DNA from 3 places in the Streptomyces sp. NPDC001393 genome. Region 3 is predicted to be linked to each of the others. Evidence: riboswitches for the same ligand, from Rfam matches in the RefSeq annotation. Region 3 holds a riboswitch; each other region holds the start of a gene.
The links. Region 3 has a riboswitch for cobalamin ahead of ACWC2T_RS37080 (HoxN/HupN/NixA family nickel/cobalt transporter). Riboswitches for the same ligand answer to the same signal wherever they lie in the genome.

Region 1 (9,371 bases), on a different contig from region 3:
ACAGCTCTGGGGGCGGCGGCCAGGGGTCGCGGTCGGACGAGTCGAAGCCTGGAGTCGCGCGGGATACGGGACGTCACGGGTGCAGTCTTCCGGTTGACGGTCCGAAAACCCAAACGGAATGTCACGGGGGGCGACGGGGCTGGCCAAGGCACGGGGTCCGGGGCGGGGCGAGCGTGGTGATCAGGCCAGTCGTACGGCCTTAAACGGAATGTCCGGCACCGGGCCTTCCGGCGCCTGCCCGAGGCCCGGAGCATGCTCACACCAGCGGGGTCAGAAAGCGGCGCAGCCGCTCCTCGTACTCCTTGGGGTCGGCGTTCCACATCGCCGCGTGCGGGGCCTGCGGCACGGTGTGCAGGGCGACGAGATCGGGGCGGCTGCGGGCGAGCCGGCGGGTGAACTCCCATGGGGCAACCGCGTCGTCGGGCCCGTGGAAGATCAGGGTCGGCACGGTGAGCAGACCGGGGTCGGTGAGCTCGGGGACCCGGTCGGCGTGCAGGCCGGTCCGGCCCTGGGCGGCGCGCACCGCGAGCGGCAGCAGCGGCGGCGGGGTGCGGCGGGCCCGGGCGAGGGCGCGCAGCGTGGCCTCCCAGCTGAGCACCGGCGAGTCGAGGACCAGTCCGGCGATGCGCTCGCGCACCGGGGAGTGCTCGGCGGCGCGCAGGGCCATGGTGGCGCCGGTGGACCAGCCGAGCAGGACGACGCGGCGGGCGCCGCGGCGGACGGCGTAGCGGATCGCCGCGTCCAGGTCGCGCCACTCGGTCTCGCCGAGGTGGTTCAGGCCGTCCGGCGGGCGCGGGGCACCGGGGTCGCCCCGGTAGGCGAGGGCGAGCACCGGCACCCGGCGGGCATGCAGGGGGGCCATGAGGTTCATGGCCTGTTCCCGGGTGGCACCGAGGCCGTGCACGGCGATCACCCAGGTCTCCCGGGCGCCGGGCACCAACCAGGCGGGCAGCTCGCCGAGTTCGCCGGGCACGTCGATGTCGGCGTGGTCGAGGCCGAGGGCGGTGCCGGGGTCGCCGATGTGCAGGTTCGGGGTGAGCCACACCGCGTCGCCGGGGGCGAAGGTGCCGTGGGTGACGCGTTCCAGGCGGCGTACGACGGTGTCGGCCTCGTGCCGGGCCGCCGCCAGGACGGGGCCGGCGACCGCGTGGGAACCGTCGCCGACGAGGCCGTAGGTGCCGGGGCGCAGCGAGGCCAGGTCGCGGGTGAGGGTGATCTGGCCGGCGGCGGTGCCGTGCACGGTGAGACGGGGCTCGGTGGGCAGCGGGCGGCCCGCGGGCGCCTTCAGCGCGGCGTCGCTGGCGATCCGGCCGGCGGCGACGGAAGCCATGGCCATGCCGGCGGCTATGGCCGTGGTGAGGGCGGTCGCTTTGACGGTGCGCACGGGTCCAGTGTCGTGGGGGTTGCCATCACCGGCCAGCGGAGCGGCGAGGGGCGAAGGAGGCTCGGGATTTACCTCCGCTGGCCGTACCCCCGCAATCGCTCCCCCGCCTCGGCCAGTTGTGCCTCCGTCAGCAGGGTGGGGGTCAGGCCCGGCACCGAGGACGCCGTCAGCCACAGGCGGCACATCCACTCCAGCTGGGCGGTGCGGTCGTAGGCCTGGTCGAGGCCTGCGCCGTAGGTGATCGTGCCGTGGTTCTGCAGCAGGCAGCCGGAACGGCCGGCCAGGGCGCGGAGCATGTTCCCGGCGAGTTCGTCGGTGCCGTACGTGGCATAGGGGGCAACGCGCACGGGGCCGCCGAGGGCGGCGGCCATGTAGTGGACCAGCGGCAGCTCGGGCACGAGTGTGGAGACCGCGGTCGCGTGCACGGCGTGGGTGTGGACGACCGCGCGGGCGTCGGTGCTGCGGTAGACGGCGAGGTGCATGGGCAGCTCGCTGGTCGGCACCAGCGTGCCGAGCACCTGGCGTCCGGCGAGGTCGACGCCGGTGATGTCGTCCGGGGTGAGCCGGTCGTACGGCACACCGGAGGGGGTGACGAGCACCAGGTCGCCGACGCGCGCCGAGACGTTCCCGGAGGTGCCGACCACCAGCCCGTCGGCTACGGTCCGCCGCGCCGTCGCGACCAGTTCCGCCCAGGTCCGTTCCCGTTCCGCGTCCCGCCGCTGTTCAGCCATGCCGCGATCCTGCCAGCCGCGCCCACAAGGAGAGGGCGGGCGGCCGCTTCCGGCCGCGAGCGCGCACCCCCGAACGGGTGGTTGTCGGCAGGAATCGCCGCACATGAGGCGCCGATTCGTTGATCGCCGGGCCTTCAATGGGCTGCCTGGCCCGCCGGGCGAGATCTCGTCCGCCGACCCGGGGAGACACATGGCCCAGGTACGCACTCATCTCCGTCGCCGCGCCGGTGTTCTCGTGGCGGCCACGGCGGCGCTCGCCCTCGCGGGCACCGCGCCCGCGGCGGCCGGACCTCTGGCGCTGGCCGCGGCCAAGCCCCGGGGACACGACGTCTCCTCGCACCAGAAGCGCGTCGACTGGGCGGCCGCCCGGTCCAGGGGCGCGCGGTTCGTATACGTCAAGGCGACCGAGTCCACGGACTACCGCAACCCCTACTTCTCCCAGCAGTACGACGGTGCGCGCAAGGAGGGCCTGTACCGGGGCGCGTACCACTTCGCACGGCCGGACAGGTCCTCCGGCGCCCGGCAGGCCGCCTACTTCGTGCGGCACGGCGGGGACTGGCGGGCGGACGGCCGGACGCTGCCGCCCGCGCTCGACATCGAGTACAACCCGTACAGCAAGAGGCACAAGTGCTACGGGCTGGGCAGGACGCGGATGGTCCGCTGGATCCGGTCCTTCAGCGACGAGGTCAAGCGGGAGACCGGCCGCCGCCCGGTGATCTACACGACGACCCAGTGGTGGCGGCTGTGCACCGGCAACAGCCGTGCGTTCTCGAAGAGCCACGCCCTGTGGATCGCCCGGCACGGCACCTCGCGGCCGGGGAAGCTGCCGGGCGGGTGGCGGTACTGGACGTTCTGGCAGTTCGGCAGCGGGGGCCGGCTGCCGGGTGACCAGGATCTCTTCAACGGCACCGGGAGCCGGCTGCGGACCTTCGCGCGCGGTCGGTAGCCAAGGGACGCCTGGGACACCGGGGCCGAGCGGAACCGCACTCCCCCTCCACGGAACCGTAATCCCCCTCCGCAGACACCCTGGCGTACGACTCAGTTCATCTTCCGTTCACCCAGGTTGCCTACGGTCGTCCACCCAATGACCTCGAACGATTGCCTGGGTAAATGGAAAGCTTCTCGCTGATCCTCGCGATAGTGGTAGTAACCGCTCTCGCGTTCGATTTCACGAACGGTTTCCACGACACCGCCAACGCGATGGCCACCACCATCTCCACAGGCGCCCTGAAGCCCAGGATCGCGGTGGCCATGTCCGCCGCCCTGAACCTGGTGGGCGCCTTCCTCTCCGTGCAGGTCGCCAACACGATCTCCAAGGGTCTCGTCGACGAGAAGGGCATCCGTCCCGAGGTCATCTTCGCCGCCCTGGTCGGCGCGATCCTCTGGAACCTCGTGACCTGGCTGGTGGGCCTCCCCTCCAGTTCCTCGCACGCCCTGATGGGCGGCCTGATCGGCGCCACCGTCGCCTCCGCCGGCCTCGGCGCCGTGCACGGCGACGTCCTGGTCACCAAGGTGCTGCTCCCGGCGGTCGCCGCGCCGGTCGTGGCGGGCGTCGCGTCGATGCTGGCCACCCGGTTCTCCTACGGCATCGGCGGCAAGGCCGAGGGCGAGGCCACCCGCAAGGGCTACCGCGCCGGGCAGATCGCCTCCGCCGGCCTGGTCTCCCTCGCCCACGGCACCAACGACGCGCAGAAGACGATGGGCGTCATCACTCTCGCGCTGATCGCGGGCGGTGCCATCGCCCCGGGCTCGAACCCTCCCACCTGGGTCATCCTCTCCGCCGGCCTGGCCATCGCGCTCGGCACCTACATCGGCGGCTGGCGGATCATCCGCACCATGGGCAAGGGCCTGACCGACCTGGAGCCGCGCCAGGGCTTCGCCGCCCAGACCAGCGCCGCCACCGCCATCCTGGCCTCCTCCCACCTGGGCTTCTCCCTGTCCACCACGCATGTCGTCTCCGGCTCCGTGATGGGCGCGGGCCTCGGCCGCAAGGGCGGGGTGGTCCGCTGGTCCACCGCGACCCGCATGGCGATCGCGTGGGTGCTCACCCTTCCGGCCGCCGCGCTGGTCGGCGCGGGCGCCGAGTCCGTCACCGGCCTCGGTGACTGGGGCACCGCGGTGGTCGCCGTCCTCCTGGTCGCCGCGAGCGCCGCGATCTGGAAGATCTCCCGCCGCGAGGTCGTCGACCACACCAACGTGGTGGCCGAGACCGGGGAGCCTGCCGGTGTGGTGACCGCCGCCATCGCCGCGGTGACCCCGCCCCCGGCGGGCACCATCACCGAGGACCTGACGGCCACGATCCCCTCCCCGGCCGCCGCCGAGCCCGCGCCCGCCCCCGAGGCCGCCCCGCCGGCCGCCACCGTCTGACCCCGGCCGCACCGGTAACCAAGGAAGCAACCCATGAAGATCGACTGGTCGGCCCTCGGCTCCGTCATCGGCGTCAGCCTCGTGTTCACGGTGGGCCTGGTGGCCCTGTTCACCCTCGGCGTCAACGGTCTGGCGCGGCGCGAGAAGGCCGCGGCCCAGGGCGGCTCCGCCACCCTCGCCGTCACCGGCGCCTACGTCTGCTTCGCGGCCTGCGCGGCGGCGGTGGCGTACGGCATCTTCCTCATCGTCTCCAAGTCCTGACCGAGCACCACGAACCAGGCAGCCCGAAGGCTCCCCTCCGTCCGTGACGGAGGGGAGCCTTTTTCACGCCCACAGGTCACGGGCGCCCCACGATGTGGGGATCGGCACACTCTCCCCTCGCAGGTCAACGGCAAGTTGACGGCCCTTCGGGGCACGTGGTGGACTGCCCAGGCCATGTACGGCGGCAGGAGAGGAAGCCGGTGCGAATCCGGCGCGGTCCCGCCACTGTCACCGGGGAAGAACCCCCGGGAGCCAGGAACTCTCACCGCCGAATCTCGTCGAACCAGGGCGCGGACACCCTGAGTGAGGACATCGATCGCCATGCCCGGCTGCCGAAGGACAAGGACCACCACCAGGCGCTCCGCGGGGAGTGCCACGACAGGCCGTCGGTCGTCCGCAGGCCCGTCGTGGCTGGTCGCTCCCCCAAGTTCTCGGCTTCGCTCGAACCCGGGGGGACCCCCATCCCGGCGGCAGCCGCTTGTCCCACTCAGCCCCGCGCCCCTTCGGGGCGCTGCTGCCATCCACCTCGGCTGAGCCGATGGGTGCCGATCGCAGTTACGCGTACGGCGCCGCCGCCGGCCTTCTCGGTGATCTGCTCCTCGGCGATCCGCGCCGCGGGCATCCGGTCGCCGCGTTCGGACGTGCGGCCGCTGCCGTGGACCGCGCGTTGTGGCACGACCACCGCGGCTGGGGCGCCGTGCACACCGCCGTGTGCGCCGGTGGCGCCGTCGCGCTCGGCACGCTGGCCGCACGCGCCGTACGCCCCTCCCCCGCCGCCTCCGTCGCGCTGACCGCCGCCGCCACCTGGGCGGTCGTGGGCAGTACCTCGCTCGCCCGGGAGGCCCGCACGATCGGGCGCGCCCTGGAGTTCGGGGACGTCGAGGCGGCCCGCGCCCGGCTGCCGCATCTGTGCGGCCGGGACCCGCAGGCGCTGGACGCCGACGGGATCGCCCGGGCCGTGGTCGAGTCGGTCGCCGAGAACACCTCCGACGCCGTGGTGGGCGCCCTGGTGTGGGGAGCCGTGGCCGGGGTGCCGGGGCTGCTGGGCTTCCGGGCCGTCAACACCCTGGACGCGATGGTCGGTCACCGGTCCCCCCGCTACCGCCGCTACGGCTGGGCCTCCGCCCGGCTCGACGACCTGTCCGGCTGGCCGGGGGCCCGGCTGACCGCCGTACTCGCCGCCGCAGCCGGACCCGACCCGCTCGGTGCCCTGCGCGCCTGGAAGGCCGATGCCCGCAGGCACCCGAGCCCCAACGCCGGGCCCGTGGAGGCCTCCTTCGCCGGCGCACTCGGCGTCCGCCTGGGGGGCACGCTCTCCTACGGCGGCCGCGTCGAGCACCGGCCCGTGCTCAACGGCGACGCCGGCCGGGCCGTCCGGGTCTCCGACATCGACCGGGCCGTACGGCTCTCCCGCCGCGTCGGCCTGCTCGCGCTCGGCACCACGGTCGCCGCGCGCCTCCTCGTCAGCAGCGTCAAGAGCCTCAGGAGCCCGAAGGGACGTGGGAAGTGAACGGGGGACTCCTCGTCGCCGGCACCACCTCCGACGCCGGCAAGAGCGTCGTGACGGCCGGGATCTGCCGGTGGCTGGTGCGTCAGGGCGTGAAGGTGGCGCCGTTCAAGGCGCAGAACATGTCGCTCAACTCCTTCGTGACCCGCGAGGGCGCGGAGATCGGCCGGGCCCAGGCCATGCAGGCCCAGGCGTGCCGGATCGAGCCGACCGCGCTGATGAACCCGGTGCTGCTCAAGCCGGGCGGCGAACAGAGCAGCCAGGTGGTGCTGCTGGGCAGGCCGGTGGGCGAGCTGAGCGCGCGCGGGTACCACGGCGGACGCCAGCAGAAGCTGCTCGGCACGGTGCTGGACTGCCTGGCCGAGTTGCGGGGCACGTATGACGCGGTGATCTGTGAGGGCGCGGGCAGCCCGGCCGAGATCAATCTGCGCCGGACCGACATCGTCAACATGGGGATCGCGCGGAACGCGCGGCTGCCCGTGCTCGTCGTCGGCGACATCGACCGGGGCGGCGTCTTCGCGTCCTTCTTCGGGACCCTGGCGCTGCTCTCGCCCGAGGACCAGGACCTGGTCGCCGGGTTCCTCGTGAACAAGTTCCGGGGCGATGTCAGCCTGCTGGAGCCCGGCTTGGACATGCTTCAGGGCCTGACCGGGCGGCGGACCTACGGCGTCCTGCCCTTCCGGCACGGGCTCGGCATCGACGAGGAGGACGGGCTGCGGGTCTCGTTGCGCGGCACCGTGCGCGAGTCGACCGTGACGCCGCCCGTCGGTGAGGACGTACTGCGCGTCGCCGTGTGCGCGATCCCGCTGATGTCCAACTTCACGGACGTGGACGCGCTGGCCGCCGAACCGGGGGTCGTGGTGCGGTTCGTGGACCGCCCGGAGGAGCTGGCGGACGCCGACCTGGTGGTGATCCCGGGCACGCGCGGGACCGTACGGGCCCTGGAGTGGCTGCGGGAGCGCGGGCTCGCGGACGCCCTCGTCCGAAGGGCCGCCGAAGGACGCCCGGTCCTCGGCATCTGCGGCGGCTTCCAGATCCTCGGCGAGCGCATCGAGGACGAGGTCGAATCGCGCGCCGGCGCGGTCGACGGGCTCGGCGTGCTGCCCGTGCGGGTGCGGTTCGCCCGCGACAAGACCCTCACCCGGCCGGCCGGCGAGGCCCTCGGCGAGCGGGTCGAGGGGTACGAGATCCACCACGGGGTCGCCGAAGTCACCGGCGGCGAAGGGTTCATCTCTGATGACAAGGGACACAGCCTGGACGGCTGCCGGGTCGGCCACACCTGGGGCACCCACTGGCACGGTTCGCTCGAGTCGGACGGCTTCCGGCGGGCTTTCCTGCGCGAGGTGGCCGCCGCCGCGGGCCGCCGCTTCGTGCCCGCACCCGGCACCTCCTTCGCCGCGCTGCGCGAGGAGCAGCTCGACCGGCTCGGCGACCTGATCGAACAGCACGCGGACACGGACGCGCTGTGGCGGCTCATCGAGTCGGGCGCGCCGCAAGGACTGCCTTTCATCCCACCGGGAGCGCCTGCATGAGCACAGTGTTGTTGTTGTCGACCGCCGACACGGATCTGCTGGCGGCCCGGGCCTCCGGCGCGGACTATCGGATCGGCAACCCGACGCGGGTGGACGTCGAGCAGGAGCTGCCGGAGCTGCTGGAGGGCGCGGACCTCGCCGTCGTACGGCTGCTGGGCGGCAAGCGGGCCTGGGAGGAGGGGCTGGCCGTGCTGCGGGCGTCCGGTGTCCCGACCGTGCTGCTGGGCGGCGAGGCCGTCCCCGACGCCGAGCTGATGGCCGAGTCGTCGGTGCCGGCCGGTGTGGTGGCGGAGGCGCTGAAGTACCTGGTCGAGGGCGGCCCCGCGAACCTGCTGGAGCTGTCCCGGTTCCTGTCGGACACCGTGCTGCTCACCGGCGAGGGCTTCGAGGAGCCGCGGAAGATGCCGGAGTACGGCGTCCACGGCGATCGTGCCCTCGTCGACGGACGCCCGACCGTGGGCGTGCTCTTCTACCGGGCGCACGAGCTCAGCGGCAACACCGCCTTCGTGGACACCCTGTGCGACGCCATCGAGGCGAAGGGCGCCAACGCCCTCCCCGTCTACTGCGGTTCGCTGCGCGGTGCGGACGCCGGGCTGTACGAGCTGCTGGCGAAGGCCGACGCGCTGGTCGCGACCGTGCTGGCGGCCGGCGGTACCCACGCCTCGCAGGCCTCGGCGGGCGGCGACGAGGAGTCCTGGGACATCGGTGCGCTCGCCGACCTCGACATCCCGGTTCTCCAGGGGCTCTGTCTGACCTCGTCGAAAGAGGCCTGGGAGGAGTCGGACGCGGCGCTCTCCCCCATGGACGCGGCGATGCAGGTCGCGATCCCGGAGTTCGACGGCCGGCTGATCACCGTGCCGTTCTCCTTCAAGGAGCATGGCCCGGACGAGGTCCCGGTGTACGTCGCCGATCCGGAGCGGGCCGCGCGGGTGGCCGGAATCGCCCTACGGCACGCGCGGTTGAAGCACAAGCCGAACGCCGAGAAGAGGATCGCGCTGGTCTTCACCGCGTACCCGACCAAGCACTCCCGGGTCGGCAACGCGGTCGGCCTGGACACACCCGCGTCGGCGGTGCGCGTCCTGGACGCCCTCCGGGAAGCCGGCTACGGCGTCACCGAATACCCCTCCGGCGGCGACGAGTTGATCCACCGGCTGATCGAGGCCGGCGGCCATGACGTGGAGTGGCTGACCGAGGAGCAGCTGGCGGCGGCGCCCGCGCGGGTGCCGCTGGCCGACTACCGGGCCTGGTTCGACAAGCTCGATGCGGACCTCAGGGCAGCCATGGTGGAGGCGTGGGGCGAACCGCCGGGCTCGCTGTACGTCGACGGCGACGACGTCGTGCTGGCGTCCCTGCAGTTCGGGAACGTCGTCGTCATGATCCAGCCGCCGCGCGGCTTCGGCGAGAACCCGATCGCGATCTACCACGACCCCGACATGCCGCCGTCGCACCACTACATGGCGGCGTACAGGTGGCTGGAGAACAGTTTCGGCGCGGACGCGATCGTGCACATGGGCAAGCACGGCACGATGGAGTGGCTGCCCGGCAAGGGGCTGGGACTGTCGCGGGGGTGCGCGCCGGACGCCGTGCTC
Region 2 (9,371 bases), on a different contig from region 3:
CCACCCACCTGAGCGCCAAGCGCTTCCCGGCGCTGCGCCGCTCCCTGGTGAAGTACACGTCCCTCTACACCGCGCTCGCCGAGGTCTACGACGTCCACCTCGCCGAGGCCGAGGAGACCATCGAGACCTCGCTGGCCACCCCGCGCGAGGCGGGCCTGCTCGGCACCGACGTGGGCCTGCCGATGCTGATGCTCTCCCGCCACTCCCTGGACCACGAGGGCAAGCCGGTGGAGTGGGTGCGGTCGGTGTACCGCGGCGACCGCTACAAGTTCGTGGCGAGGCTCAAGCGGCCTGCGGAGTAGAAGCCCAAGCGGCCTGCGGAGCAAGGCGGGTGGGACCTGTGGACGTTCGCTGAATCGACATACCGATATGCGGACGAGGTCTTCCGCTTCCATGACACCGTCACCTAGATTGCCTGCGCATTACACAGGTGATCAGCGAGGGGACGGAGAGCCGTGGCATGTCCGAAACGCCTGAAGTGAGACCCCCGGTCGTCACACCGGTACGGGTGATCATCGCCCTGTGTCTGGTCGCGCCCTTCGTGGCGATGCTCTGGGTCGGCTCCTACGCCAAGACGGACCCCGCCTTCATCGGGATCCCGTTCTTCTACTGGTACCAGATGCTCTGGGTGCTGATCTCGACGGCGCTCACCATGACGGCCCACCAGCTCTGGAAGCGCGACCAGCGCTCCCGCGCCTCCCAGAAGGGCGGTGAGGCGCAGTGAAGAACGGCGTCAACGGCGTCGCGCTCGGCGTCTTCATCTTCTTCTTCCTGGCCGTCACGGTCATGGGCTTCCTCGCCGCGCGCTGGCGCAAGGCCGAGAACGAGCACTCCCTGGACGAATGGGGCCTGGGCGGGCGGTCGTTCGGCACCTGGATCACCTGGTTCCTGCTCGGCGGCGACCTGTACACGGCGTACACCTTCGTCGCCGTACCGGCGGCGATCTACGCGGCGGGCGCGGCCGGCTTCTTCGCGGTGCCGTACACGATCCTGGTCTACCCGCTGATCTTCACCTTCCTGCCCCGCCTGTGGTCGGTCAGCCACCGCCACGGGTACGTCACCACGTCCGACTTCGTCCGGGGCCGCTTCGGCTCCAAGGGGCTGTCGCTGGCGGTGGCGCTGACCGGCATCCTGGCGACGATGCCGTACATCGCGCTGCAGCTCGTCGGCATCCAGGCGGTACTGGACGTGATGGGCGTCGGCGGCGACAGCAGCACCAACTGGTTCGTGCGGGACCTGCCCCTGCTGATCGCCTTCGGCGTCCTGGCGGCGTACACCTACTCCTCCGGCCTGCGGGCCCCCGCCCTGATCGCCTTCGTCAAGGACGCGCTGATCTACATCGTCATCGCGGTGGCGATCATCTACATCCCGATCAAGCTGGGCGGCTTCGACGACGTCTTCGCCAAGGCGGCCCACGCGTTCAGCCAGGTCAACCCGGCCACGGGCAAGCCCCGCGGGGCGCTCGTGCCGCCGGCGGCAGGCCAGTGGACCTACGCCACCCTGGCCCTGGGCTCCGCCCTCGCGCTCTTCATGTACCCGCACTCGATCACCGCGACCCTGTCCTCCAAGAGCCGTGAGGTGATCCGCCGCAACACCACGATCCTGCCGCTGTACTCCCTGATGCTCGGCCTGCTGGCCCTGCTGGGCTTCATGGCGATCGCGGCCGGAGTGAAGGTCAGGAACGGCCAGTTGGCGATCCCGCAGCTGTTCGAGGACATGTTCCCGAGCTGGTTCGCGGGCGTCGCCTTCGCGGCGATCGGCATCGGCGCGCTGGTCCCGGCGGCCATCATGTCCATCGCCGCCGCCAACCTCTTCACCCGCAACATCTACAAGGACTTCATCAAGCCGGACGCGACGCCGAAGCAGGAGGCGCAGGTCTCCAAGTTCGTCTCGCTGCTGGTGAAGGTCGGCGCGCTGGTCTTCGTCCTCACCATGGACAAGACGGTCGCGATCAACTTCCAGCTGCTGGGCGGCATCTGGATCCTGCAGACCTTCCCGGCCCTGGTCGGCGGCCTGTTCACCCGCTGGTTCCACCGCTGGGCCCTGCTCGCCGGCTGGGCGGTCGGCATGGTGTACGGCACGGTCGCCGCGTACGGCGTCGCCTCCCCGACCCAGAAGCACTTCGGCGGCTCGGCGAAGGAGATCCCCGGCCTCGGCGAGATCGGCTACATCGGCCTCACGGCGTTCGTCCTCAACGTCGTGGTCACGGTGGTCCTCACCTTCGTCCTGAAGGCCGTGAAGGCCCCCGAGGGCGTCGACGAGACCAGTCCGGAGGACTACACGGCGGACGCGGGAGACCCCGGGGTCCAGGTGGAGCTGCCACCGGCCACTGCGGGTGCCGGTCACTGAGCGACTGCCGTACGACGGGCCGCCGGAGGAAACTCCGGCGGCCCGTTGTCGTACCCGTCCGGCAGACTCGGTGCCATGGACATCGTGATCCGGCGTGCCGCCCCCGACGAGTACGACGCCCTCGGCGAGATCACCGCCCAGGCCTACCTCCAGGACGGCCTCCTCGACTTCGGGGAGAACGACGCCTACCTCGACGAGCTGCGCGACGTCTGCGGCAGAGCGGCCTCGGCCGACGTGCTCGCAGCCATACGGAATGACACCCTCCTCGGCGGGGTCACCTTCGTGCCGTCCCCCGGGCCGATGGCCGACATCGCCCGCCCCGGAGAGGCCGAGATGCGGATGCTGGCGGTAGCCCACGTGGCGCGCGGCCAGGGCGCCGGGGAGGCCCTCGTGCGGGCCTGTATCGACCGTGCACGGGCCATCGAGGGCTGCCGGGCCATCGTGCTGTCGACCCAGCGCACCATGCACGCCGCCCACCGCATCTACGAACGACTGGGTTTCGTTCGCACACCCGAGCGGGACTGGAATCCGCTGCCCGAGCAGCTCGACCTCACTCTCCTCACCTACGAGTTGACGCTGTGACACCGCCACGACACAACATCTGGGGGTGACACGACAGCCCGGCACTAGATGTATGCTCATCCTCGCTGTCGCCGCAGGGGAATCCGGTGCGAATCCGGAACTGTCCCGCAACGGTGTACTTGTGCATGTCCGTTCCCGCAAACGCCGTGCACAGGAGTCAGTCCGAGGACCTGCCGGCAGCGTGCGCCCGGCCGTCCGGCCCGGGTGACTTCCGACGTCCGGGCCTCGTGGAATGGGCCGGTGGACGCGACGCCGTGTGCGCTCGTGGCTGCCGCCTGCCCTCCGCAAGGCCCCCGTGCCGAGCGAGGGAGAGCCCCACGTGACCATCGCGCCAGCAGACCCGGCTTCAGCCGACGGCGTTTCAGCCACCGGCCTGGAGACCGACGGTCCCGGTACCGCGCTGCTGCGGACCCTGACCGAGCTGACCGCCGACCTGCCCGACGCCGACCCCGGCCGGGTCGCCGCCGCCGCGCTGCGCGGCCGGTCGGCGAAGGCCGACGAGGCGGAGTTGCGCGAGCTGGCCACGGAGGCCGCGGCCGGGCTCATCTCCGAGGACCCCGCGTACTCCCGGCTGGCCGCCCGGCTGCTGACCCTCTCCATCCGCGCCGAGGCCGCCTCGCAGGGCGTGTCGTCCTTCACCGGGTCGGTGGCCGTGGGGCACCGCGAGGGGCTCATCGCCGACCGCACCGCCGAGTTCGTACGGCTGCACGCCGAGCGGCTCGACGCGCTGGTCGACCGTGGGGCCGACGACCGCTTCGGCTACTTCGGCCTGCGCACCCTGCACAGCCGCTACCTTCTCCGGCACCCGATCACCCGCAAGGTCATCGAGACGCCCCAGCACTTCATGCTGCGGGTCGCGAGCGGCCTGGCCGAGGACGACACGGCCCGTTCCGTGGACGAAGTGGCCGCGCTCTACGGGCTCATGAGCCGCCTCGACTACCTCCCGTCCTCCCCCACGCTCTTCAACTCCGGCACGCGCCACCCGCAGATGTCGTCCTGCTACCTCCTCGACTCCCCGCTGGACGAGCTGGACTCCATCTACGACCGCTACCACCAGGTGGCCCGGCTCTCCAAGCACGCCGGCGGCATCGGTCTGTCGTACTCCCGGATCCGCAGCCGCGGTTCGCTGATCCGCGGCACCAACGGGCACTCCAACGGCATCGTGCCGTTCCTGAAGACCCTGGACGCCTCGGTGGCCGCCGTGAACCAGGGCGGCCGGCGCAAGGGCGCCGCGGCCGTCTACCTGGAGACCTGGCACTCCGACATCGAGGAGTTCCTGGAACTGCGGGACAACACCGGTGAGGACGCGCGCCGCACGCACAACCTGAACCTCGCGCACTGGGTCCCGGACGAGTTCATGCGCCGGGTGGGCGCCGACGGGCAGTGGTCGCTGTTCTCCCCGGCGGACGTGCCGGAGCTGGTCGACCTGTGGGGCGAGGAGTTCGACGCCGCCTACCGCAAGGCCGAGCAGGCGGGCCTGGCGAAGAAGACCATGCCGGCGCGTGAGCTGTACGGCCGGATGATGCGCACCCTCGCGCAGACCGGCAACGGCTGGATGACCTTCAAGGACGCCGCCAACCGCACCGCCAACCAGACGGCCCTGCCGGGGCACGTCGTCCACTCCTCCAACCTCTGCACGGAGATCCTGGAGGTCACGGACGACGGGGAGACAGCGGTCTGCAACCTGGGGTCCGTGAACCTCGGTGCCTTTGTCGACACGGCGACCGGGGACATCGACTGGGCGCGGCTGGACGACACCGTCCGCACCGCCGTCACCTTCCTCGACCGCGTGGTCGACATCAACTTCTACCCGACCGAGCAGGCGGGACGGTCGAACGCCAAGTGGCGCCCCGTCGGCCTCGGCGCGATGGGTCTGCAGGACGTCTTCTTCAAGCTGCGCCTGCCCTTCGACTCACCTCAGGCCAAGGCCCTGTCCACCCGGATCGCCGAGCGGATCATGCTCGCCGCGTACGAGGCCTCCGCCGACCTCGCCGAGCGCAGCGGCCCGCTGCCGGCCTGGGAGAAGACCCGTACCGCCCGGGGCGTGCTGCATCCCGACCACTACGGCGTCGAACTGACCTGGCCGGAGCGGTGGGAGGCGCTGCGGAGCCGGATCGCCGAGGTCGGCCTGCGCAACTCCCTGCTGCTGGCCATCGCGCCCACCGCCACCATCGCCTCCATCGCGGGCGTGTACGAGTGCATCGAGCCGCAGGTGTCGAACCTGTTCAAGCGCGAGACGCTGTCCGGGGAGTTCCTGCAGGTCAACTCCTACCTGGTGCAGGACCTGAAGAACCTCGGCGTGTGGGACGCCCGCACCCGGGAGGCGCTGCGGGACAGCAACGGCTCGGTGCAGGGCTTCGCCTGGATCCCCGAGGACGTGCGCGCGCTGTACCGCACGGCATGGGAGATCCCGCAGCGCGGGCTGATCGACATGGCCGCCGCCCGCACTCCCTTCCTGGACCAGTCCCAGTCCCTGAACCTCTTCATGGAGACGCCGACCATCGGCAAGCTCTCCTCGATGTACGCGTACGCCTGGAAGTCCGGGCTGAAGACGACGTACTACCTGCGCTCCCGCCCGGCGACCCGCATCGCCCGCGCGGCCCGGGCGCAGACCCCCGCCACCATCCCCGTCCAGCAGGTCGCCGACCCCGACGCGGTCGCCTGCTCCCTGGAAAACCCCGAGTCCTGCGAGGCCTGCCAGTAATGACCCGTAACGCCAACCTTCTCGACCCGGGCTTCGAACTCACCCTGCGCCCCATGCGCTACCCGGACTTCTACGAGCGCTACCGGGACGCGATCAAGAACACCTGGCACGTGGAGGAGGTCGACCTCCACTCGGACGTCGCCGACCTCGCGAAGCTGACGCCCGAGGAGCAGCACCTGATCGGCCGTCTGGTCGCCTTCTTCGCGACCGGTGACTCGATCGTCGCCAACAACCTGGTGCTGACGCTGTACAAGCACATCAACTCCCCCGAGGCGCGGCTCTACCTGAGCCGTCAGCTCTTCGAGGAGGCCGTGCACGTCCAGTTCTATCTGACGCTCCTGGACACCTACCTGCCCGACCCGGACGACCGCGCGGCGGCCTTCGCGGCCGTGGAGAACATCCCCTCCATCCGCGAGAAGGCGCAGTTCTGCTTCAAGTGGATCAACGAGGTGGAGAAGCTGGAGCGGCTGGAGACGAAGGCCGACCGCCGGCGCTTCCTGCTCAACCTGATCTGCTTCGCCGCCTGCATCGAGGGCCTGTTCTTCTACGGCGCCTTCGCCTACGTCTACTGGTTCCGCAGCCGGGGCCTGCTGCACGGTCTCGCCACCGGCACCAACTGGGTGTTCCGCGACGAGACGATGCACATGTCCTTCGCCTTCGACGTGGTCGACACGGTCCGCAAGGAGGAGCCGGACCTGTTCGACGGCGAGCTGGGGCAGCAGGTCACCGACATGCTGAAGGAGGCCGTCGAGGCCGAGCTGCAGTTCGCGCGTGACCTGTGCGGGGACGGCCTGCCGGGCATGAACACCGAGTCAATGCGGCAGTACCTGGAGTGCGTCGCCGACCAGCGTCTCGTCCGACTCGGCTTCGCGCCGGTGTACGGCTCGGAGAACCCCTTCTCCTTCATGGAGCTGCAGGGCGTACAGGAACTGACGAACTTCTTCGAGCGCCGCCCGTCGGCGTACCAGGTCGCGGTCGAGGGCACCGTCGACCTGGACGAGGACTTCTGAGCACCTGACCTCTGAGCACTTCCGAGCACCTACCGGCGCGCGATCCGGGGCCGCTGAGCCACCTGAGCGCGCGCCGGTACCAGCTGTGCTACCAGGGCATCGGCCGCAGCAGCAGGTTGTGGGGGCGGAGCGTGATGCCCACACGGGTGGTGTCGTTCGACCCCGCGACCTGCTCGAAGCGGTACTTCGCCGAGATCGCCGCGGTGATCAGGCTCAGCTGGGTCATGGAGAAGTGGTCGCTGGGGCACTTGCGGTTGCCGACGCTGAAGGGGCTCATGGCGTACTTCGGCACCTGCTTGGCCCGCTCCGGCAGCCACCGGTCCGGGTCGAAGTCGAGGTGGCGGTCGTAGGAGCGGGCGTCGCGCTGGATCGCGTACGGGCTGTAGACGATGTCCGCCCCGGCCGGAATACGATAGTCACCGAGTGCGGTGTCGGTCACCGCACGCCGCGTCAGAATCCATACGGCCGGCCTGAGCCGCATGGCCTCGACGACGACATTGTTGGTGTGCGTGAGTGCGCGGACGTGTTGGAATCCGACCGGCCGGCCGCCGGTCACGGATTCCACCTCGGTCCGTACCCTCTCGGCGTGTTCCGGATGTTCCGCGAGGACCTGGAGCAGCCACATGATCGTGGACGCCACTGTTTCGCTGCCGGGGGTGAGTATCGCGACGACCTGGTCGTGGATCTCCTGTTCCCCGATGGGGTCGCCATTGTCGTCCTTTGCCTCCAGCAATGCCGTCAGCAAATCGTCCGGCTTTTGACCAGATGCCCTCCGCTCGGCGACGATCTCGTCCACCAGCAGATGCAAATCGGCCAGCGCCCGGTTGAATTCGCGGTTGGCCGGAAACGGCAGCCGGTACAGCGGCCCGAGCGGGATGACCATCCGCCGGTACATGCCGCGGAAGACGGTGGCGAGGTCGGCGCTGAGCCGCTCGGCGCGCTCGTCCATGTACTCGCCGCGCAGCAGGCAGCGGGCGGCGATGCGGACGGCCACCCGGAAGGACTCCGAGGTGCAGTCGACGGTCTCGCCGGGCCGCCAGCGCTCGGTCAGCGCGTGCGCCTCCTCCTCCATGACCGGCCCGTGGTTCGGGATCGCGTCCAGCCGGAACGCGGGCTGGATGGTGCGCCGTTGACGCCGGTGCCGGGGGCCGTTGGCGGTGGCCACGCCCTCCTTGCCGAGCAGCCCTTCGAGGGACTCCCACAGGGGTCCGTCGATCTTGAAGTCGGGGTTGAGCGCGAGCGCGCCGGTGAGCTCCGGGGTGGTGACGGCGTACACCGTCTTGGGGCCGAGCTTGAGGCGTACGACGTCGCCGTGCTCGCGGAGCCGGGACATGAAGGCGAGCGGGTCGCGGACCAGCTTCAGGCCGTGGCCGAGGCCCGGGACGGCGCCCCCGGCCAGGGGCGGCTCACGCAGTTCGGTCGCCTCGCCGGCCCCGGGGGCCACGGGCTTCACAGACTCGACGGTCATTTCTCACCTTCCGCTTCGTTGGTGACGTACGGGGGCGTGGACCGGTCGTCCCAGGTGTCGACCATGTACCGGCCGGACTCGTGGTGGAACCAGTAGACGGAGCTGAACCAGTTCCGCATATTGCCGACGCAGGCGCGCACCGCGGCGCTCAGCTCCTTTCCGTGGACCGTGCCGTCGGCAAGGCCGTCGGCGAACCGCAGGGCCTCCTGCTCGGCCTCGACGAATTCGGTGATGCAGTTCTCGACGCGCCGCCTGACTTCGTCCACCGATTCCTCGAGAGTCAGTCCCTCATGGGTGATGAGACTGATTCCGAGATTGTGGACCTCGTCGCCGGCTATTTCCTTCGGCAGTGAGCACAGGTCGTTGTACCAGGCGGCGAATTCCTGGCTGAGCAGGGCGGCCCGGCGATAGACCGGGTTCTTCCGCACGGAATCCGGGAGTTCACGCCCGGCGCTCGGCTCCAGCAGGTCCGTCCATATCCAGTGCGCGAAGGTGTGCCGGCGCAGGGCGAGGTATTCCTCGACGCCGGGTATGTATCCCGTGGTGCGGTTGCGGAACTCGCGGTCGTAGGCCTCGATGACCGCGTGGAAGTGCCGGGCGAACCGCTGGTTCCAGGTGCGCGGCAGGAAGCCGTAGAGCCGCAGCACGCCGTCCGCGAACCCGGCGACCAGCGGGTCCGGGTGGTGCAGATGGTGCCGGGGTGCGTCGAGGGCCGCGTGCAGGCGGTACCTCAGCCGCCGCCAGTCCCCCGCCCGGCCGTGCACGACACAGCGGTCGTGCCGGTCGTCCCAGACGAAGAACCACGCACTGTAGTCGGCGATGGCCTGCAGGACCTCGTCGGGGGCGCCGAGGTAGTACCCCGCCATGAGGTCGGTGTAGCACAGTCCGTCGGCATATTCCTGCACCTTGTCCGCCGGCATGAGCCTTTTTTCCAGCAGCCACAGCCGCGTCTTCGCCTGTAGTCGCGGCCAATACGGGTGCAGTTGCCGAGGAAAGGCGGACTCGATCACCGGCAGTGCCAGTGAGGGTGGTACTACGACCGCCGTTGGCGTCGCTGTGGTGCCGTGTGGGAAAGCATGCACGTACAAACCCCTCTCCGCCGCCAGGAGCGCCCGCCCTCCCGTCGTGCCGGGCGTGCGCCGTTGCGTATCCCCGCACTTACATTCAGCACCACAACTGACCGTCATGGGAACGGATTTGCTCCACTCACCACCCCGGGATGCCGAGAATCCCCCCATGTGTGACCGATTAAGGATCA
Region 3 (9,371 bases):
GCCCGAGGGGCCACGGGAAGAAGACCGTCTGCACCTGCTGGGCAGTCTGTTGGCGAAAGTGGAGCTCGAGATCACCGCCGCAACCCGTCTGACCACCGAGGAAGAGGAGATCGAAGATGTCCTGGAGACCTTGCTCGGCTGGGGGGAACAGGTGGGAGCGGATCCCGGCCTCGCGGTCAACGTCCTGACGAACCGGCTGCAACGCACCGCGCTGCAGGTCTCCGAACCCGAGGCGGAAGAACTGCCTCCCGGCCGGGAGGCCGCCTTCGCCGCCGTCATGACAGCGGTGTACGCGCTCAGCGCCCAGGTGCACGCCGACGGCGGCGATGCGGAGGGAACCCGACGCGCTCTGAGCGGGGCGGAAGAAGCCCTCATCGACATCCTGCAGGGCATGCATGACCTGCGCGTCGCCATCGGCGACGCGCCCGGCCCGGAGGACGAAGCCGACAACTGACCTGCTCAGCGCCTGTCCCGCAGCGAGCCGCTGAGGACGGGAGCCTGCACCGGGCTGCAGCGCACTCCTCTTGCCGCGCGGCCAAGGTGTCAGGACCGCGCTTCCAGAGCTGTCCCGCAACTGGATGCCGAGCGTCTGGCCTGATCCATGTCTGACGAGTGAATCTGTGCAGCCCGGCCAGACGCGGTGCGTCGTATTCGATGTCGACGGCACGTTGATCGACCGCCTGGGCCTGCGCGTCGCCATCGGCGGGAGAGCCTGGCCAGGCTGCACCGGCTGGAGGACGAGGACGCCCGGTCCGGCCGCTACGCGGCCTTCGACGGTGCGGCAGAGGTGTTGTGCGGCCTGGCGAAGCGGCCGTGGGCGCTGGTGACCTTGAACTACGAGCACCGGATGCGCGGGCGTTTCCTGCGGACGGGACTGCCGGTGCCGGGCCTGATCGTGGACTCGGCCGCTGTCGCGGAGGGCAAGCCCCCTCCCGTTCCGTACCTGCGGGCCGCCGCGCGACTGGGCGCCGAGCCGGGAAACTGCCTGGTGCACCGCCGCTTCGAGGGCCTGCGCGAAGCAGTCCCGCACATCCTGGCCTTCGCGTCCGGTTCCTCCGTCAACGCCGCAACCTGGGCCCGCCCGACGGCACCGGGCGGCGGCATCATGGAGGACGTTGCCGTCCTGGAACATCGGCGCCGGACGCCGTACGGCTGATAGACGGACGGAGCGACGAGAAGTGCGAAACGCCCGCTGCACGACCTTGGGCACCGACGGGCAGGCCCGCCTCACCGTCAGCCACAAGAGGATCGCCGCGGTCGCCGCCGAACTCGGCGTCCACGCAACCGCTACCGCGGCCGAGTTCTACCTCCCGCCTCAACGGCCTTACCCTGGGCGCGAGATGGCGTGTCGCCGCAGTGGGCGGGGCGACACGGAGTCGGTACGGTCGGACCGGATGCCCTGGTAACTGCCAGCCGGCTGCCGGTTGATGAAGTTGATGCGGACGCGCCTCAAGTCCTCGCGGGGAATGCCGAGTGCGCCGTAGCGCTGCTCGCCGAAGGCGCGTCCACGCGCTCACCGACGCGCTTCTTGAGCTCCGCCAGTGGCCGGCCGGTCAGTACGTAGACGTGCCACGGCTGAAGGTTCGATCCGGGCGGTGCCCAGGCCGCGGCGGACAGCACGCGTTCCAGTACCGCATTCGACACGTGCCGATCGGTGAATCCGCGCACGGCCCGTCGGCTGGTGACCGCCTCATAGTCGTCCAAGATCGCCCGTCTCCCTCGTCCACTCGCGTCTCGACCCACTGGCAGCCGTACCGGGATGCTGTCTGACGGGTCACCGTGCGGTGGGTGCCTCGCCCGGAAAGTCCTACCCCGCCAGCGTGGGGCGCGGCGGTGCCGAGACGCATCGCATGATCGAGTGATTCGAGGGCGAGGATGGCGGCGCCGGGTGCCGATATCACCCTGGCGATGACGCAGCCGGGGCATCGAAAGTGTCCCGGCTGCGTCCGTCAGGAGAGCCAGTCCGTGTAGTGGGTGGGTGCGATCCGGGCGCCCTTCGGGGCGGTGATGGCGTCGCCCTGGACTGCGGCGAACATGCCGGCGCTGTCATCGGTGACGACTGAGCGGGCATCGCCCTTGGCGGTCAGGGTGAGGCGCCCGAGTTCGTCGAGGGTGTACACGTCGGGACCTGCGATGTTGAGGACGCCGTTCAGAGGACTGCCTGCGGCGACCTCGGCGACGACGCCGGCGACGTCCGCGGCGGCGATCGGCTGGATCGGTGTGCGCGGCAGGCGGACGGTGTCGCCCTCGGCGGTCATGGCCAGGGTCGCGTCCATGAACTCCATGAACTGCGTGGCACGGACGATGGAATAGGGGATCGACCCGGCCTTGAGGACGTCTTCCTGCAGCACCTTCGCCCGGTAGTAGTCCAGCTCGGGCACCCGATCCACGCCAACGATCGAGAGGATGACGAAGTGTCCGACCCCTGCCTTCTCGCTCGCGGCGACGAGGTTGTCCATCGAAGTCTGGAAGAAGGCGAGCGAGGCGTGGTCGAACGTCGGGGAATTCGTCAGGTTGATGACCACGTCGGCGCCCGAAACGGCCCACTCCAGGCCCTCGCCGGTGATGATGTTCACGCCGGTGGACAGGGAGTGCGGTACGGCTTGGTGTCCTGCCGCCCTGAGGTTCTCCACGACCTGTGACCCGATCAGTCCGGTTCCGCCGATCACCGCGAATTTCATGCAAGTTTCCCTTCTTAGATGCGCGATGTCTGATATATACCGTATACAAATGATTTGGGTGAGTTGGTCCCATCTGTTTCAGCGGGCTCAGGCCGGCCTGACGCGGTACGCGGCGTACGCGATCGCCGTCGTGGAAGCGATCCGGTCCAGTCCGAAGATCGCCAGCACGCAGACGCCCCCCAGACGGACAGGACCGTGAAGCCGCTCGCCACTGCGTCCTCGTGGAAGTAGGCCAGCCCGTTGAGCGCACGAACGCCGACACCCGCGGGCATCACCGAGGCAAGAGGTTCCAGCCGGCCGGGCAGGAAGGGCGGGAGCACGCCGCCGCTGGTCGCGCGATGGAGACCGGCAAGAGAAGGCGCGTGGAGTCACAAAAAGAAGCAGGCCAGGAGGGTCATGGGCCGCCCTGTCGACAGCCGGAACCAGGTCGGACGCGGAACTGGTCGTCCGTCAGTTCCTAAGGGAGAAGGTCGCCCGCTCCCGCCTCTTGGGACCCGCAGTGTTTCAGCAATGCGGAAATCGAGGGGTCGACGAGTCGGTAGCGCACGATCCGGCCGTCCTTCTCGCCTTCCACGACGCCCGCTGCCCGGAGCAGACGCAGTGCCTGGGATACGGCGGTGTCCCGCATGCCGGTGGCGACGGCCAGGTCGGAGACGGCGATGGGGCCCGCCTCGTGGAGGGCCAGCAGCAGGGACAGGCGCCCGGGGTCGGAGAGCAGCGAGAAGCGGTCGGCCCAGGCGCGTACCCGCTCGGGCTCGCCGACGGCGGCGATGGCGTCGCAGACCCGATGGCCGTCGATGGTCCGCTGCCCGGCACGTTCCGCGGGGACGAGATGCATGCACTCATCATCGCAGCCGCTGACGCCGACCAACATACCTGATCAGTTGTGCAGCCTTGCAGCTTCAACCTCCGGCCTTCTAGGGTGGGCAGGCCGTGGTGTTCGGGAAGACCGGTGACAGTCCCTCAGGGGCTCAGTCCGGCGCGGCCCTCGCCACTGTGATCGGGGAGCTCCCGCCCCATGCATTGCCACTGGCCTCGCGGCCGGGAAGGCAGGGGCGGGCGCGGTGACCCGTCAGCCAGGAGACCGGCCACGGCACCACGAAGCTGATCCACGAGGTGCTGGAGCGTGACCGTATGACCGTGCCCCAAGGCGTGCCCGAAACCGCCGCCGCCCCTTCCTTCCGCTGGCGGCGTGAGGACACCGTCCGAACCGCGGGCCTCCTGACCGTGATCGTCGCTCTGCACGTGGTCGCCTTCGGAATCCTGTTCCTGCTCGTGGTGCCGCGCCACTACGAGGTCGGCAGCAAGGCGTTCGGGGTCGGGCTGGGCATCACGGCCTACACCCTCGGCATGCGGCACGCCTTCGACGCGGACCACATCGCCGCGATCGACAACACCACCCGCAAGCTGATGGCCGACGGCAAGCGGCCGGTGTCGGTGGGCTTCTGGTTCGCGCTCGGGCATTCCAGCGTGGTGGTCGTCATGGCCGCGCTGGTCGCCGGAGGCGCCAAGCTCGCCGGCACCCTGATGAACGACGGCTCACGGACCCACCAGGTCCTCGGCACCGTGGGCACGACGGTCTCCGGCGGCTTCCTCTACCTGATCGCCGCCCTGAATCTCGTGGCGCTGTTCGGCATCGTCCGCGTCTTCAGGGCCATGCGGGAAGGGCAGTACGACGAGGCGGAGTTGGAGGCCCACCTCGACTCGCGCGGCTTCATGAACCGCATCCTGGGCCGGCTCACCAAGTCCGTCCGCCGCCCCGGCCAGATGTTCCCGCTGGGCTTTCTCTTCGGCATCGGCTTCGACACCTCCACCGAGGTGCTGCTCCTGGCCCTCGCCGGCAACGGCGCCGCCGCGGGCCTGCCCTGGTACGCAGTCCTGTGCCTGCCCCTCCTCTTCGCCGCCGGCATGAGCCTGTTCGACACTCTCGACGGCACCTTCATGAACTTCGCCTACCAGTGGGCGTTCTCCAACCCGGTGCGCAAGGTGTTCTACAACCTCACCATCACCGGCCTTTCCATCGCGGTGGCCTTCTTCGTCGGCACGATCGAACTGGTCGGGGTGCTGCACGACAAGCTGGGCCTGAGTGATGACGTCTCCGGCTGGATCGCGGGCCTGAACCTGGACAACGTCGGTTACGTCATCGCCGGCCTGTTCGTGGTCGTCTGGGCCGCGGCCATCGGCTACTGGCGTCTGGCGAAGGTTGAGGAGCGCTGGCGCGCCCGTGCGGCGGACACGGCCTGACGCCACAGCGCCCCTCGCCGCCACCGGCACACGCCTCGGCCAGCAGGGCCGGGGCAAGCTGGCCGTGGCGAGCGGCCCACCGGGTCCGCGCCGGGTGCTGCAACAGGCCGAAGGTGCGGGCCCGGTGCCCTTACGCGCGGGCATGCCCCCGGTGCGCACGTCGTCAAGGCCCCGAAACACCATGGCCGCAGACCTCGGTTTCGTAGTGGCTGGGCCGTCCGCCGAGCTCGACCAGGCGTCCGAGTTCAGCGGCCTTGGCCCGGGGCATGAGCGTCCAGGTGGCGTCGGCGCGGCGGAGGGCGGCCGAGTGCCAGGGAGTGGTCCAGGCGTCCGGCGCGTCGAGGAGGCGGATGCCGAACTTCGGGGCGCCGACGGGCTGCGGATGGATGGAGAGGCGTACGGCACGGGGGTGGTGTTCGGCGATCAGGGCGCCCCAGGCGCGGCTGCGTTGGATCACGCCGTACGCCCGTTGCCGGCATGCGCGTTGGAGGGCGGAGCGGGTGCCCGTCCAGTCGGCGGTGTCCTCGACGAGGAAGCGGGTGATGCCCCGGTAGAGGGCGAGGGTCTGGTCATCGGCCCGGACCTCGGCGCGCAGGGCCTCCAGGGAGGGGGCGTGGCGCTCCTGGATGCGGGCGCGTTTCGTGCCGTTCGGGAGGTCGCCGAGGGCGTCGCGCAGGTCGAAGACGGACAGTCTGTCCAGGCCCAGTTGGCGTATCTGCATGCGTAGGCCGTCGGCGTAGGCGTCGATGTGCTCGTCGGGCACGCCGATGAGGTCGCCGAAGACGTGGCCGTCGGAGCAGATGATCACGCGGGCACCGGGCGGGTAGACCCGCTCGATCTCGGTGCACAGGGTGTTCAGGAAGGTCAGGGAGAGACGTTCGCCCTGGTCAGGGAGGTGCCCGAGGACCTTGGCGAGATGGGGGGACTTGCACGGGAAGCCGGGCAGGGTGAAGACGACGGGCACGCCGTCGCGGGTGAAGTCGGCGATGCGGTGCAGCTGATGGGGGAACGCTTCCGCGGGGACAGGAACAGGAGCGCGGTCGGTCGTGCGGTGATGGGGCAGAAGCAGGTTCAGGATCGCGGTGCCGATGCGGGTGGGGAGGGTGTCCGGCGCGGTGGTCAGTGGCATGTCGTCTCTCCTGGAGCACGGGACGTACGAGGGCACGTCGACATGGCGCCGTGGCGGGTGGCCAGGCGCCTGTGGTCGGTAGGCGTGGGTCAGCCGGGGCGTCGGTGGGCGTGGGTCAGGCGGGGCCGGGGCGGCCGGTGTGGGCCGCTCCGGTCAGCGGTACGTCGATGTCAGAGCCGTCGGCCGTAGCCGACGGGCAGGCGGTGCGTGCCGCGGCCCAGGACGGCCGGGATCCACTCGATGTCTTCGTCCCTGATGGCCAGGTGGAGGCCGGGCAGGCGGGCCAGGAGGGCGCCGAGGGCGATCTGGAGTTCGGCGCGGGCCAGGGCGGCGCCGGGGCAGAAGTGGATGCCGTGGCCGAAGGCGAGGTGGGGGTTGGGCGAGCGGTCGAGGTCCAGGGTGTCGGGGTCGGGGAAGCGTCGCGGGTCGCGGTTGGCGGCGCACAGGGAGACGATCACGGAGTCACCGGCCGGGACCACGGTGCCGTGCAGGTCGCCGTCCTGGTCGAGGAAGCGCCACGTGGTGAGCTCGAAGGCGCTGTCGTAGCGGAGGAGTTCCTCCACGGCGCGGGGCAGGAGCTCCGGCTCGTCGCGCAGACGGGCGAGTTGTTCCGGGTTACGGAAGAGGGCGATCAGGGCGGTCGTGATCTGGTTGGTGACCGGCTCCTGGCCTGCGACGAGGAGTTGGAAGATCATGGAGTCCAGCTCCTCCTGGGACAGTTCACGATGGTCGCGGGCCACGACGAGGCGGCTGAGCAGGTCGTCGTCGCAGTGTTCGCGCTTGTGGGCGACGACGTCCGCGATGTAGCGCTGCAGTGCGTGCAGCCGGGCCTCGTACCGCGGGCGGCCCGGGTCGGTGGGGCCGACCGGCTGGACGACCTTGCCCCAGTCACGGTCGAAGCGCGCCGCCAGTTCCTGCGGCAGGCCGATGACCTCGGCCAGGACCTGGAAGGGGAACAGGGCGGCGAACCCGGTGACGAGGTCGGCGGGGCCGCTCTCGGGCAGGGCGTCGATCAGCGCGTCGGCCAGTTCCTGCAGGCGGGGGCGCAGGCTCTCGATCCGGCGCGGAGTGAAGGCGTCGGTGACGAAACGCCGCATGCGGGTGTGCCTGGGCGGATCCTGGTGGAGCAGGTGGACCTGGAGCTGGGAGTGCTGTGGCTCGGGCATGATCGAGGCGCGGGCACGCCAGCGGTCGTTGCCGCGGTCGTGGTTCTTGCCGAGGCGGTCGTCGTTGAGCGCCGCGTGCGCGGCGTCGTAACCGGTGACGAGCCAGGCCTGTACGCCGCTGGGAAACAGCACGCGGTGGACCGGGCCGGCGTCGCGCATCCGCTCGTACAGGGGGTAGGGGTTGGCCTTGTAGGGGCAGCCCATGAGCGGAACCGGGTCGGGCAGGGTGTCCGGGTCTGCGGCCGGCTGCTGTTCCTGGAGGGTCATGCGAAGGCTCCTCAGAGGGCGAGTTCGGGCCGGTAGTGGTCCAGCCACAGGGCGAGGTCGACCACCCGTTCGAGGCGCAGGCGGTGGCCCCACTCCAGCCGGCCGGGCGGGGCGTCGAGGCAGGGCTTGATGCGGGTCTCGTCGGCCAGCGCCCGGACCTGTGGGGTGGTGAGCGCGTCGCGGGCCATGTTCTGCAGGCCGCGGTTGTAGTCGGGGTGGTGGGTGGCCGGGTAGTGGTTCTTGGGGCGGTACAGGACCGAATCCGGAGCCGGACCGGCACCCATCGCACGAAGGAGGCTCTTCTCGCGGCCGTCGAAACTCTTCAGCGACCAGGGCGTGTTGAAGGCGTACTCGACGAGCCTGTGGTCGCAGTACGGGACCCGCATCTCCAGACCCCGGGCCATGCTGAGCCGGTCCTTGCGGTGCAGGAGCTGGCGCAGCCAGCGGGTCAGCGACAGGTGCTGCATCTCGCGCTGCCGGTGCTCGGTCGGCGTCTCCCCGTCGGCATGCGGTACGGCGGCCAGGGCGCTGCGGTACGTGTCGTCGCGGAACTCGGCTATGTGCAGGTCCAGTTCGGGGTTCAGCGGCATGGCGGCCTCGTCACCCGTGACCAGCAGCCACGGGAAGGTCTCCGCTGCCAGCGCCTTCGGATCGTGGAACCAGGGATACCCGCCGAAGACCTCGTCGGCGGCTTCGCCGGACAGGGCCGCGGTGGAGTGCTTGCGGATCTCGCCGAACAGCAGATACAGCGACGTGTCCATGTCCCCGACCCCGATGGGTGAGTCGCGTGCCACGACGACGGCCTTGCGGTGCTCGGGGTCGAGCAGGGCGCGGGGGTCGAGGATGACCGTGCTGTGGTCGGTGCCGATGTGGGCGCCGGCTTCACGGGCGTACGGGGTGTCGTGGCCGGTGCGCAGGACGTCGCCGGTGAACCGTTCCGCCTGGTCGCTGTAGTCGACGGCGTACGAACGGATCCTCGCCCCCGCACCTTCGCGCAGCCGTAGTTCGTCGGCGATCAGGGCGGTCAGGACGGTGGAGTCGATGCCGCCGGACAGCAGGCTGCACAGGGGCACGTCGGCCTCCAGCCGGCTGCGGGCCGCCTCGCCGACCAGCGCACGGATCCGCTCCACCGTCGTCTCCTGATCGTCGGTGTGGTCGCCGGCCTCCAGCTGCCAGTAGCGGCGTTCGCGGATTCCGCCGCGGTCGAGGACCAGCAGCCCGCCGGGCTCGACCTCCCGTACCCCGGCCCAGACCGTCGGCCCGGTGCTGAACAGCAGGCTGTAGGCCTCCCGCAGTCCGTCGGCGTCCACGCGGGGCCGTACCCCCGGGTGGGCGAAGAGGGCCTTGGGCTCGGAGGCGAAGGCGAGGCCGCCGTCGACGGCCGACCAGAACAGGGGTTTGACGCCGAGCCGGTCACGGACCAGCACCAGCCGCTGGGCGCGCTGGTCCCAGACGGCGAACGCGAACATGCCCTCCAGGTGCCCGGCGAGATCCTCGCCCCACTCCGCGTAGGCCCGCAGCACCACCTCGGTGTCGCTCCGCGTGCGGAACTCATGGCCCCGGCCGCGCAGTTCGGCCCGGATTGCGTGGTGGTTGTAGACCTCGCCGCTGTAGGTGAGCACGATGTCCGGCTCGTCGGGCCGGTCGGTCATCGGCTGGACGCCGCCTTCGAGGTCGAGGACGGCCAGTCGGCGGTGGCCGATCGCGGCCCGCTCGCCCAGCCAGACGCCTCCGGCGTCGGGGCCGCGCGGGGTGAGGGTGGCGGTCATGGCCTCGATGACGGCGGCCTGGGTACGGGCGTCGTGGTGGAAGGACGCCCAGCCGGTGATTCCGCACATGGGGACGACTCCTCGGTCAGGGGTGGTGGGCGGCGGGTGCCGCGTC

Region 1: linked by a shared signal. The riboswitch ahead of ACWC2T_RS25380 (cobalamin biosynthesis protein) and the one ahead of ACWC2T_RS37080 (HoxN/HupN/NixA family nickel/cobalt transporter) in region 3 are both predicted to bind cobalamin.
Region 2: linked by a shared signal. The riboswitch ahead of ACWC2T_RS10995 (ribonucleoside-diphosphate reductase subunit alpha) and the one ahead of ACWC2T_RS37080 (HoxN/HupN/NixA family nickel/cobalt transporter) in region 3 are both predicted to bind cobalamin.

The regions. Positions count from the first base shown of each region.
Region 1 covers NZ_JBSFIH010000025.1:69,491-78,861, reverse strand. Annotated here, with positions in the region: gene ACWC2T_RS25405 (alpha/beta hydrolase) at 257-1,384, opposite strand; gene ACWC2T_RS25400 (class II aldolase/adducin family protein) at 1,453-2,115, opposite strand; gene ACWC2T_RS25395 (lysozyme) at 2,306-3,061, shown strand; gene ACWC2T_RS25390 (anion permease) at 3,226-4,482, shown strand; gene ACWC2T_RS25385 (hypothetical protein) at 4,516-4,743, shown strand; cobalamin riboswitch at 4,886-5,027, shown strand; gene ACWC2T_RS25380 (cobalamin biosynthesis protein) at 5,282-6,253, shown strand; gene ACWC2T_RS25375 (cobyric acid synthase) at 6,250-7,782, shown strand; gene cobN (cobaltochelatase subunit CobN) at 7,779-9,371, shown strand, end outside.
Region 2 covers NZ_JBSFIH010000007.1:63,171-72,541, reverse strand. Annotated here, with positions in the region: gene ACWC2T_RS11015 (GntR family transcriptional regulator) at 1-302, shown strand, start outside; gene ACWC2T_RS11010 (DUF3311 domain-containing protein) at 461-724, shown strand; gene mctP (monocarboxylate uptake permease MctP) at 721-2,349, shown strand; gene ACWC2T_RS11000 (GNAT family N-acetyltransferase) at 2,425-2,931, shown strand; cobalamin riboswitch at 2,984-3,123, shown strand; gene ACWC2T_RS10995 (ribonucleoside-diphosphate reductase subunit alpha) at 3,251-5,635, shown strand; gene ACWC2T_RS10990 (ribonucleotide-diphosphate reductase subunit beta) at 5,635-6,645, shown strand; gene ACWC2T_RS10985 (bifunctional albaflavenone monooxygenase/terpene synthase) at 6,734-8,113, opposite strand; gene cyc1 (epi-isozizaene synthase) at 8,110-9,195, opposite strand.
Region 3 covers NZ_JBSFIH010000054.1:37,188-46,558, reverse strand. Annotated here, with positions in the region: gene ACWC2T_RS37105 (hypothetical protein) at 1-454, shown strand, start outside; partial or broken gene ACWC2T_RS37100 (phosphatase) at 606-1,156, shown strand; gene ACWC2T_RS37095 (nitroreductase family protein) at 1,450-1,704, opposite strand; gene ACWC2T_RS37090 (SDR family oxidoreductase) at 1,950-2,681, opposite strand; gene ACWC2T_RS37085 (ArsR/SmtB family transcription factor) at 3,139-3,519, opposite strand; cobalamin riboswitch at 3,599-3,788, shown strand; gene ACWC2T_RS37080 (HoxN/HupN/NixA family nickel/cobalt transporter) at 3,816-4,925, shown strand; gene ACWC2T_RS37075 (L-tyrosine/L-tryptophan isonitrile synthase family protein) at 5,089-6,054, opposite strand; gene ACWC2T_RS37070 (cytochrome P450 family protein) at 6,225-7,487, opposite strand; gene asnB (asparagine synthase (glutamine-hydrolyzing)) at 7,499-9,325, opposite strand; gene ACWC2T_RS37060 (MFS transporter) at 9,342-9,371, opposite strand, start outside.